DNA from 2 places in the Chitinibacter mangrovi genome. Region 2 is predicted to be linked to the other one. Evidence: predicted binding sites of a transcription regulator. Region 2 holds the regulator's gene; the other holds the start of a gene.
What was found. Region 2 encodes NrdR, which represses ribonucleotide reductase genes. Its sites were predicted from a motif close to AAANACNATATATNGTNTTT; they were not measured.

Region 1: a site for NrdR is predicted at 4,160-4,179, ahead of nrdD (anaerobic ribonucleoside-triphosphate reductase). Genes of this name have one in related genera too.

What each region holds. Positions count from the first base shown of each region.
Region 1 is NZ_CP157355.1:1,129,097-1,134,486, forward strand. Features, by position in the region: gene ABHF33_RS05200 (DUF3369 domain-containing protein) at 1-848, opposite strand, end outside; gene ABHF33_RS05205 (sensor histidine kinase) at 863-2,476, opposite strand; gene hslU (ATP-dependent protease ATPase subunit HslU) at 2,617-3,945, shown strand; gene nrdD (anaerobic ribonucleoside-triphosphate reductase) at 4,344-5,390, shown strand, end outside.
Region 2 is NZ_CP157355.1:3,501,107-3,506,496, reverse strand. Features, by position in the region: gene ribD (bifunctional diaminohydroxyphosphoribosylaminopyrimidine deaminase/5-amino-6-(5-phosphoribosylamino)uracil reductase RibD) at 1-1,008, opposite strand, end outside; gene nrdR (transcriptional regulator NrdR) at 1,011-1,478, opposite strand; gene glyA (serine hydroxymethyltransferase) at 1,764-3,011, opposite strand; gene ABHF33_RS16500 (CorA family divalent cation transporter) at 3,108-4,763, opposite strand; gene ABHF33_RS16495 (hypoxanthine-guanine phosphoribosyltransferase) at 4,808-5,356, opposite strand; gene ABHF33_RS16490 (adenine phosphoribosyltransferase) at 5,382-5,390, opposite strand, start outside.

The DNA of each region.
Region 1 (5,390 bases), 1.2 Mb from region 2:
CCGTGCGGCGAGAGGAAAAAGCCGACAAAATGATCACTGGCAAAAACGCTTTGCTGCTTGGCAATGGCCTCGTCAATCGAAGGCTGCAGGCGGCTTAATTCGGTCTGCCCAAGTGGGCGGCCACAATATTGTTGATACCCCCCGGTAGCATACATCACCATCACCTGATTATCATGGGTTAATGCAGCCATACCCCCATTCACAACCAGATACAAAGCATCTTGTTCGAAGAACAACAATGATTGCAGCTGCTCAAGCACGCCCTGGGCAAATTGCTGGATGGATTGCAAACGGAAAATACTGGTCGACGCATCAACCACTTTGATCAGGCCACGGCGGTTGGCATCAAGCTGGCGGCGCTGATGCTCGATCAGCATGATGTCGTTGTACGAGCGCAGCGTACCTAGCACCGAGGTATACAGCTTGTCGCGGGTCAGCTCGGTTTTGGCTTTGTAATCATTGATGTCGTAATTTTCAATCACATGGCGCTCGGGCGCTACGCCCGGTTGTCCGGTACGCAAGATAATGCGGATATGATGATTATCCAGCGTTTCGCGGATTTCGCGCGCTACCACCAGGCCCGCATCTTCGGTTTCCATCACCACATCAAGCAAAACCAGCGCAATATCATCACGCGATGCGAGCAAGGCTAATGCTTCCTTGCCTGAATAACAGGACAGGATATTGAGTGGACGCTTGAGAAAATCGATATTGGACAAGGCCAGTTTGGTGACATGGTGGATATCGGGTTCATCATCCACCACCAGGACATTCCAGGGTGCTACTTTGACGGCATGATCATCCTGCGTGTCGTCTTCCAGCCAGTTATCATCGTCAAGCATATTCATTCCAAACGTCTCCCTTATAAGACTCGGGGAAAAAGAATCACAAAACTTGCCCCACCGCCCGGCGTTTCTTCAATGCTAATAGTGCCTTTTAATTGGGCGACGACCAAGTTATGGACAATACTCATTCCCAAACCGCTGCCACCTTGTCCCCGCTTTGTAGTGTAGAACGGCTCAAATACTTTTGCTCGAACACTTGGCGCAATGCCCACGCCATTGTCGATAAAGCGCAACTCGACAAATCGGTCGCCATACGGTGCGGCCTGAATCATGATGCTCCCCACCTGATCGGGTGGAAAAGCATGCAGGATGGCGTTATTGAGCAGATTATTCAGAATTTGCGTAAACGCGCCCGGATAGGTACGCACCATCAACTCGGGCGGGCAGGCCAGCTCAACGTGATGCGGCGTTTGCTTCAGGCTTGGTTTCAGCGATTGCAGGATTTCGTCCAGATACGCCCCCAGATTGAATTCGCGCAGCGCATCGGAGGTCTGATCGACCGAGATATTTTTAAAGCTGCGAATCAGCGCAGCTGCATTATCACAGTGTTTCAAGATCAGACCGCTGGCCTCCTGCGCCAGCCCCAGATAATGCTGCAGATCGGTTTTTTTCAGCTGGCCTTCCTGAATTTGCGCCACGATCGCCTGCGTATCTTCGCTTAAAGTCGACGCGGCGGTGAGCGCAATACCCAGCGGGGTATTGACCTCGTGCGCCACCCCCGCTACGAGCGATCCCAATGCGGCGAGCTTTTCCGACTCAATCATCTGCAGCTGGGCGCTGCGCAATTGCGCCACCGCCAGCTCGGCGGCATCCTTGGCGGCAGAAAGATCGGCCGTCGCGCGCCGCTGCTCAGTAACATCGGATTGCGCACCGACCACATTGAGAATTTGCCCCTCAGCATCGCGGTAGGCCACCGCACGCGACAAGATATTGAGCCAATGCCCTTCTTTGTGCTGCATTCTGAATTCAGCTTCCTGCACACAATGCTCGGCCATTTGCCGTGCCTGCAAAAAGGCAGAAAAACGCTCGCCCACCGCGCTGACATCATCCGGATGAATCAGCGCATACAAGGTGGCGGCTTCATCGCGCAACTCATGCTCGGCGTATCCCAACATGTTTTTCCAGCGTGGCGAGAAATACCAGCTGTCTTTGCCCACATCCCACTCCCAGATGCCATCGCCTGTAGCATCGAGCGCCAGAGACCAGCGCCGCTCCGAGCGGCGCAGCTGCAAGCCCATTTCATTAATCTCGTCGAGCGCATCGGCAAATAATTCATTCTTGTTATTGAGCTCGATAATGGCCCGATTTTGCTCGCTCAGAATAGGCTGCAGCGCACGCAATAAGGGCGCAAAAAATCCGCTTAAACCCGCCAGTTGCTGATCATTGAGCTGCCCCAGGGTGGGCAAGAGATGCACTGCTTCACGCAAATGCTGCTGAATCAGCGAATATAAAAACAGCATGGGTATTGCCATCAACAATAGGTGAATCAATGCTAAAACGGCAATACCCCATAGGCCAATAGAATAGAAACCCGCTTGCAGGCAATAAATATCAGTCGCCAGCAGCAGCCCGAACATCAGGGCCAACAGGGTGCGCAAGGGGCGGGATGCAAAGAGTGGATCGGCTTTCAACACTCGGCTCGATTCGTTAGGGTTTCTCCACTATAGACAATCAGCCGCGCAACACCGCGCGGGAAATCTCGTCCAACGCATCTTTAAAACTGGCACGCCTGCCCTGATCTCTTGCTTATTCGTTTTAAAGGATCGCCAACATGACGCAGATGACGCCGCAGGAAATCGTTCACGAACTCGACAAGCACATTGTCGGCCAGGCCGCAGCCAAAAAAGCCGTAGCGATTGCGCTCCGCAACCGCTGGCGCCGCCAGCAAGTGGCCGAGCCACTGCGCCATGAAATTACACCAAAAAACATCCTGATGATCGGCCCCACTGGCGTGGGCAAAACCGAGATCGCCCGCCGTCTGGCCAAGCTGGCTGATGCGCCTTTCATCAAGGTGGAAGCGACCAAATTCACCGAGGTCGGCTACGTTGGCAAAGACGTCGACAGCATCATCCGCGATCTGATGGAAATCGCGATCAAACAGGTGCGCGACGTGGCGATCAGCCGCAATCGCGTCCGCGCCGAAAACGCCGCCGAAAATCGCATTCTGGATGTACTGCTGCCACCACCAGCGACCAACAATAACTACGGCAGTGTGAATGGCGAAGACCCGATGGCGGAAACGCGGCAGAAATTCCGCAAAATGCTGCGCGAAGGCAAATTTGACGACAAGGAAATCGACATCGAAGTCGCCGCCGCCGTACCGACCATGGAAGTGTTGAGCCCGCCGGGAATGGAAGATTTTTCCAGCCAGATCCAGCAAATGTTCAAAGGCGCGATGGGCGGCAAAACCAAAACGCAAAAAATGAAAGTGACCGATGCGCTGAAACATCTGATCGAGGAAGAAGCCGCCAAGCTCGTGAACGAAGACGACGCCAAAGCCGAGGCGCTCAAGGCGGTCGAGCAAAACGGCATTGTGTTTATCGACGAGATCGACAAGGTGACGACGCGATCCGAAGGCAGCGGCGGTGAAGTCTCACGCCAAGGCGTGCAGCGCGATTTGCTGCCACTGGTGGAAGGCACCACGGTCACCACCAAGTACGGCATGGTGAAAACCGACCATATTCTATTTATCGCCAGCGGCGCTTTCCACCTTGCCAAACCGTCCGATTTGATTCCCGAGCTGCAAGGCCGTTTCCCGATCCGTGTTGAGCTTAACTCGCTGACTGTGGACGATTTCGCCACCATCCTCACCGGCACCGACGCTTGTCTGGCCAAGCAGTATCAGGCGCTACTGGCCACCGAAGAGATCGAGGTGAATTTTAGCGATGACGGGATCAAGGAAATGGCGCAAATGGCGTGGTCGGTGAATGAAAGCACCGAAAACATCGGCGCGCGCCGTCTTTACACCATCATGGAGCGCCTGCTGGAAGACGTGTCTTTTGACGCCAAGCGCGGCGCGGTGAATGTGGATGCGAGCTTTGTGCAGCAAAAGCTCGGCAATCTGGCTGGCAACGAAGATCTGGCCCGCTATATGCTGTAACGCAGCGCAGACACCGATCACCCAATATACACCACACTGTATTGCCCTGTAGAGCAAAATCATCAACACCTACAGGGCAATACCCCCTTTGCGCTAGCCGCCTATTCAGATTTTTCCTCAAGTCTACCCCACTTGCAGATGTCAGCTTCAATCGCTGGCCGTCAGTATTTGATACTCGTCAAAAACAGCACATATAGCGAACATCAAGCTGAAAAAACACCATATATTGTGTTTACGCGTAAAGACCACCGATCAATGCCGCACCGCAGCGCCAGCTCGCTGCGCGCACACCACAAGGCAGCAGCACTGATCCGGCTCAGGTCTGACACCGCTGAAATGAGCCACTTGGGGCGAGCATACGGGCTCGCCCGCTTTTTCGCGCCACCTTGGCGCAACAGGTGCGTATTGGTCTTGGGCATCGCTGGCCGCAGCCTGATGCCGGGCACAATCTGATTACAGGAACAGCCAAGCTTATGCTGAAAGTCATCAAACGCGACGGCGCCAAAGCCGCTTACGACGGCGCCAAAATCTTTGAAGCCTGCCGCCGCGCCGCCACTGCCGCCCGCTATCCAGAGCCCGAGCTACTGGCCGCCGAGATCACCGCCTACGTCGAAGATGAATGCCGCAAGCTGACCGAGGCCGATCTATTTAGCAAAACACCGCCTCAGCTCGACATCCCCACCATTCAGCAATTGGTCGAAGACGCGCTGATGGCGCAATACCCGGAAGTGGCACGTATATATATACAGTACCGTTCAGATCGCGACCGCATCCGCGCCCAAGGCTCGGAGCTGCACGCCAAGCTGATGGGGCTGGTCAATAAAACCGATCTTGAAGCCACCACCGAAAATGCCAATAAAGACGCCAATGTCTTTCCGGTGATGCGCGACTTGATGGCTGGGATCGTCTCCAAGCAATTTGCCAGCACCTTCCTACCCAAAGATATTCTGGAAGCGCACCACAGCGGCGATATTCATTTTCACGATCTGGATTATTCACCCTTTCTGCCGTTTACCAATTGCTGCTTGGTCGATCTGCAAGGCATGTTGAAAAATGGCTTCCGCCTGGGCAATGCCAAAATTGAAAGCCCGAAATCAGTCGGCGTGGCGTGCGCGGTGACAGCGCAAATCATCGCGCAAGTCGCCAGCCATCAATACGGCGGCACGACGATTCCGAATATCGACCAAACCCTCGCTCCGTATGTACTGAAAACCTACGAGAAAAATCTGGCGATTGCCGCCGAATATCAAATCGCCGATGCCGAGCGCTACGCACGCGAGCGCACCGAAAAAGAAGCCTACGACGGCATTCAGGCCTGCGAGTATGAAATCAACACGCTATTTAGCTCCAATGGCCAGCAGCCGTTTGTGACGTTCTCTTTCGGCATGGGCACCAGCTGGGCCGAGCGGATTATCCAGCAAGCCATCTTGCGCGTGCGCATCAAA
Region 2 (5,390 bases):
ATCGGCCATCGCCTGTCCCTTGCCGATCAGGCTCATGGCCTGATACAGGATGATTTCATCGACTAGGCCAGCTTGCAGCAAAGCGCCGACCAGCTTGCCGCCCGCCTCGACGGTGACTTCATTAAAACCCTGCTGGCCCAGGTAGGCAGACACTGCGTGCAAATCAAGCTTGCCATCTTGCGCAGGCAGCGTGGCAACGGTGACGTTGGTCGCGTCGTAAGGACTGACGGATTGCGCTACATTCAGCGTGGTCAGCAGATGTGTTTTGCCACCATCGACCAGAATCCGGGCATTGGCGGGGGTGCGCAGCTGGCTGTCGAGCACGACACGCTGCGGTTGGCGGACTTGTTGTGAAGCCGGAAAATCGCGCACATTCAATTGTGGATCGTCGGCCAGCACGGTGCCGATGCCTGTCAGCATGGCGCACGATCTGGCGCGCAGTTTTTGCACATCGGCGCGGGCGGCCGCGCCGGTAATCCATTGCGACTGGCCATTCTCAAGCGCGATGCGCCCATCCAGACTGGCAGCCAGCTTGACGCGCAGCCATGGGCGCTGACGAATCATTCGCGACAGAAAGCCTTTATGGTGTTCGCGTGCCTGCGCGGCCAGCAGACCGTGCGCAACTGCAATATCGTGCGTCGCCAGACGCGCCAGACCCTGCCCGGCCACCAGCGGATTCGGATCGCGCAGCGCAGCGACGACCCGATCAACGCCAGCACCGATCAGCGCGTTGGCGCACGGTGGCGTGCGGCCAAAATGGCTGCAAGGCTCCAGCGTGACGTAGGCTGTGGCACCGACAATCAGCTCGGGCGCGCGGGCTTTCGCCATTTTCAGCGCCATGATTTCCGCATGCGCACCGCCAGCGGCCTGGCTGTGGCCGTAGCCGATGATTTGTCCGTGATTCACCAGCACGGCACCGACGCAGGGATTGGGCGTCGTCAAATGCGCGCCTTGCGCTGCGATTTGCAACGCCTTGGCCATCATTGCATGGTCGAAAGCGGTAAACATGCTTATTCCTTCGTCACTTCACGATTGCTGACTTCACGAAGAACGTCGCGGAAATCTTCAACGTCCTGAAACGAGCGGTAGACCGAGGCAAAACGGATATAAGCCACTTTATCAAGCTTGGCAAGCTCGGCAATCACCATCTCGCCAATCTGGCGCGACATGATTTCGCGCTCACCGACGGTGAGGACTTTCTGAATAATGCGGGAAATGGCTTCGTCAACGAGCGGGGTCGGGACGGGGCGTTTATGCAGGGCGCGCAAGAAGCTGGTGCGGACTTTTTCACGATCAAACTCGGCGCGCTGGCCGTTCTGTTTAACCACCTGCGGCATACGCACTTCGGCGGTTTCAAAAGTCGTAAAGCGCTTGTCGCAAATCGTGCAGCGGCGACGGCGACGAACGACGTCGCCTTCATCAGATACGCGCGAGTCAACGACTTGCGTATCAGGGGAACCACAGAATGGGCACTTCATTAACGAACCCCGGGCAAAAGATCGAAAAAGATCAATGAGTATTAAATCAGGGCGAGCATAAAAATCTCAAGCCCGCATATACTCTAGTTAGGTATTGAGCTGTATGCATTGCTGCACATCAAGTTCAAGAACATACATCAAGCAATTAAACAAAAGCTTCCACGCAAGGCGAAAAGCCGAAGACGAAGCTACGCGGCGTGAGCGCTTTGAGTTTAACTTTGACTAAAAAACACAAAAGGTGGAGCGCAATGCCCCACCTCTTTTTCAGCGTACGCGAGTAAAAAGTTACGCGCCGTAAACTGGGAATTGTGCAGTCAACGCTTTCACTTTGGCTGCCACTGCGGCGATATTCGCTTCGTCTTCCGGATTGTCCAGAACGTCGGCAATCAGGTTCGCAACCTGGATCGCTTCAGCTTCTTTAAAACCACGGGTCGTAATCGCTGGTGCGCCGATACGGATACCTGAAGTCACAAACGGGCTTTCCGGATCGTTCGGGATCGCGTTTTTGTTCACAGTAATGTGGGCTTTACCCAAGAAAGCATCAGCTGCTTTACCGGTCAAGCCTTTAGGACGCAGATCAACCAGGAATACGTGCGACTCGGTGCGACCAGAGATGATACGCAGACCGCGCTCTGCCAAAGTTTTTGCCATCGCTTGCGCGTTCAGCAAAACTTGTTTTTGGTATTCTTTGAATTCTTCCGTCGCCGCTTCTTTGAAAGCCACCGCTTTACCTGCAATCACGTGCATCAGCGGGCCGCCTTGCAGTGTCGGGAATACGTTTGAATTCAATGATTTTTCAAACTCGGCTTTAGCCAAGATGATACCGCCGCGTGGGCCACGCAATGTTTTGTGCGTGGTTGACGTTACGAAATGCGCGTGTGGCACTGGATTTGGATATACGCCAGCAGCGATCAGACCAGCGTAATGCGCCATGTCGACCATAAAGTAAGCGCCCACTTTATCGGCGATTTCACGCATGCGCGCCCAGTCAAAACGCAGGGCGTAGGCTGAAGCGCCGCCGATCAGCAGTTTTGGCTTGGTTTCCATCGCGACGCGTTCCATATCGTCGTAATCGATTTCTTCGTTTTCGTTCAGACCGTAAGCAACGATGTTGAACAATTTGCCCGACAGGTTGGCAGGAGAGCCGTGAGTCAGGTGACCACCATGACCCAGATTCATGCCCATCACAGTGTCGCCCGGCTTCAGGATCGAGAAGTAAACGGCTTGATTGGCTTGCGAGCCTGAATGTGGCTGCACATTGGCATATTCAGCGCCAAACAATGCTTTTACGCGATCAATCGCCAGTTGTTCGATCACGTCAACGTGTTCGCAACCGCCGTAAAAGCGTTTGCCTGGGTAGCCTTCAGCGTATTTGTTCGTGAGTTGAGAGCCTTGGGCTTCCATCACGGCTGGGCTGGTGTAGTTTTCAGACGCGATCAACTCGATGTGTTCGTGCTGACGAACAACTTCAGCAGCGATTGCTGCAGCGAGATCTGGATCGTAAGAGGCGATAGTTTGGGACTTCGAGAACATGAGCGGGAAGCATCCGTAATCGTTGAAAGATGCAGGATTCTAACACGACTTGGCGCAAATCGAGATGCACGGTGATCAGCTTGCCATGCAAGATTTTCATGATTTCTTTTTGCGCCAGATATTTGCAAGAATTTTGACCGTATGTACAAAGCTGATTCTTTCGTCCGAAACGGCATCCAGAAACTCGGACAAGACCTTGGATTTGGCCACGGTGAGAAAAATCAGCCAGACAATCGGCACACTGACCATCGCAAAGTACGCCAGTTTGATCCAGCCAGACTCATCGGCCAAACCAAACAGATTCATGCCTAGAAAGCCGGTAATTGTCGTGCCGATCAAACCAAAAACCGTCACCACGGTCAAACGCACGACGGTATCGGCTTGCCGGCGCAAATCGTCATTTTCCAGATACTGATTCATGCTTTGCACCGAGTCTTTAACATCCTGATGCAATCTATCGGTACTCAAATGATGCGACATCATTTGAAAGAGCTGATCAGACACCACCTGGTTGGAAACTTCCCGAAACCAGTAACGCTGGTTGAAACGCAAAAAACCTTCCAGCAAAAGCCGGATTTCCCGCTTGAAAGTCCTGATTGAACGAACATCTTTCAAGTTGAGTTCGGACAAAGCCACGGCCAGGCGATCAGAAAACATCAGCAAAGCGGCTTTGTGAAAATGCGCAATCAGCGCCATCAAAAAATGCTGATGTCGAAATTGCCCCAGTATGCCCGTGTAGGGGTTGGAATAGAACTCGTTGCCATGCATACCCACCATCACAAAGGCGTGACCATTACACATCATCCGGGTAGAGGCTGTGGCATGGCCTCGCTCGGGAACCCAGAAACGGTCATAGCAGCAAGTGCGCTCAAACTCATCGAACATTTTCTGTGTGTAGGGCTGGGAATCGCTATGACCGGGCCGGGTCACCATGCCCAGCCGGTAAAAATCTTCTTCGCTGAGCTTGAACGGATCATCCACCGCCAGATAGGCCAGAATCGGCATGCGGTGATATTCAATTTGCCGATAGCGCAAGGCACCCACAGCCGACGAGTGATGCAAAACCAGTGGCTGCAGCAGAAAATCCCAGTGCGCCGCCATACGGGGCGCACGATACTGCCCCAGGTGAGCCAGATAGCCCGCGCGGTCTTCAAAATCAGATTCGGCAATGACGTCGCCATCCGCATTGAGCCACGCCACCTTGCGCAGGCAATTGGCCGCGGTTGCATCCTCATCCCACTGAGCCGGAAAGGCGCGACCAAACCGGAATAGTGCATCCTGCACGCGCTTAAGCGGCAGATTATCCCCCATGATCTCAAACGCGAGGATCACCACGTCGACGTCGTAGAAGAAATACAGGTCGATATGGGCAACTTTGAAATGATGAACTGCACCATCTTTGAACATCATCAGCACGGTGCTGATGTCGGTGCGGCGAAAAACATGCAGCGGCGAATGGCCGTAGCTCCCCAGATTGGAAGCCCTGTTTTCGCCATATAAAAACCGCTGAACATAAGGCAGGAAGGTGACAAACTCCCGATAGTGTCGCTCTTCAAACTGCTCGGGATCGCCATCAAACTCGGTCGGGCGCGGCTGCCACGGCGAACCGGCTGCGGCAGCTTCTTCCATCGCTTCCCACTGCCGCCCCATCGCCCGATGTTCGCCATCTTTGTGCGGCGTAGGCATCAACTGCAAGGGCCAGATCAGAATCTGGCGGAAATGCTTAACTACAATATCTGCGCTGCTCGCCATATCTCCCCCTTGCAAGGACATACTGGCGAGCGCAAAGGCGAACTTTACAGCCCTTTGACGGCGTAAACCGCCAGCGTATTGCGCCAGTAACCCTGGTAATCCATGCCACAACCGAACAGAAAGCGATCTTCAACTTCCATGCCGACAAAATCGGCCTTGATGCCCGTCGCTTTGCGATTATGTTTTTTGTCGATCAGCACCGCGACGTGAACCGCGCTGGCACCCTGCTGCTTGCAATAATCAACAATGGCCGCCAGCGTGTGGCCTTCGTCGAGAATATCGTCAACAATCACTACTGTGCGACCGCGCATGTCTTCGCGTGGCTTTACCTTCCAGTCCAGCTCGCCGCCTGAAGTTTCATTGCGGTAACGCGTGGCATGCAGATAGGCCATTTCCAGCGGGAACTTCAGGCGTGGCAACAAATGTCCTGCCACAATCAACCCGCCGTTCAGTACGGTATACACCACCGGATTGGTGTGCGCTAAAGCCTGGCACATGGCCTCGCCCATTTGATCGAGTGCGGCCAGCACCTCGGACTCCGGGTGCAGACAATCGGCGTTATCCAAAATGGTACGGGCTTCAGGTAGTTCCATAGTCACGATGACATCCTCAGGCCGGTTAATGACC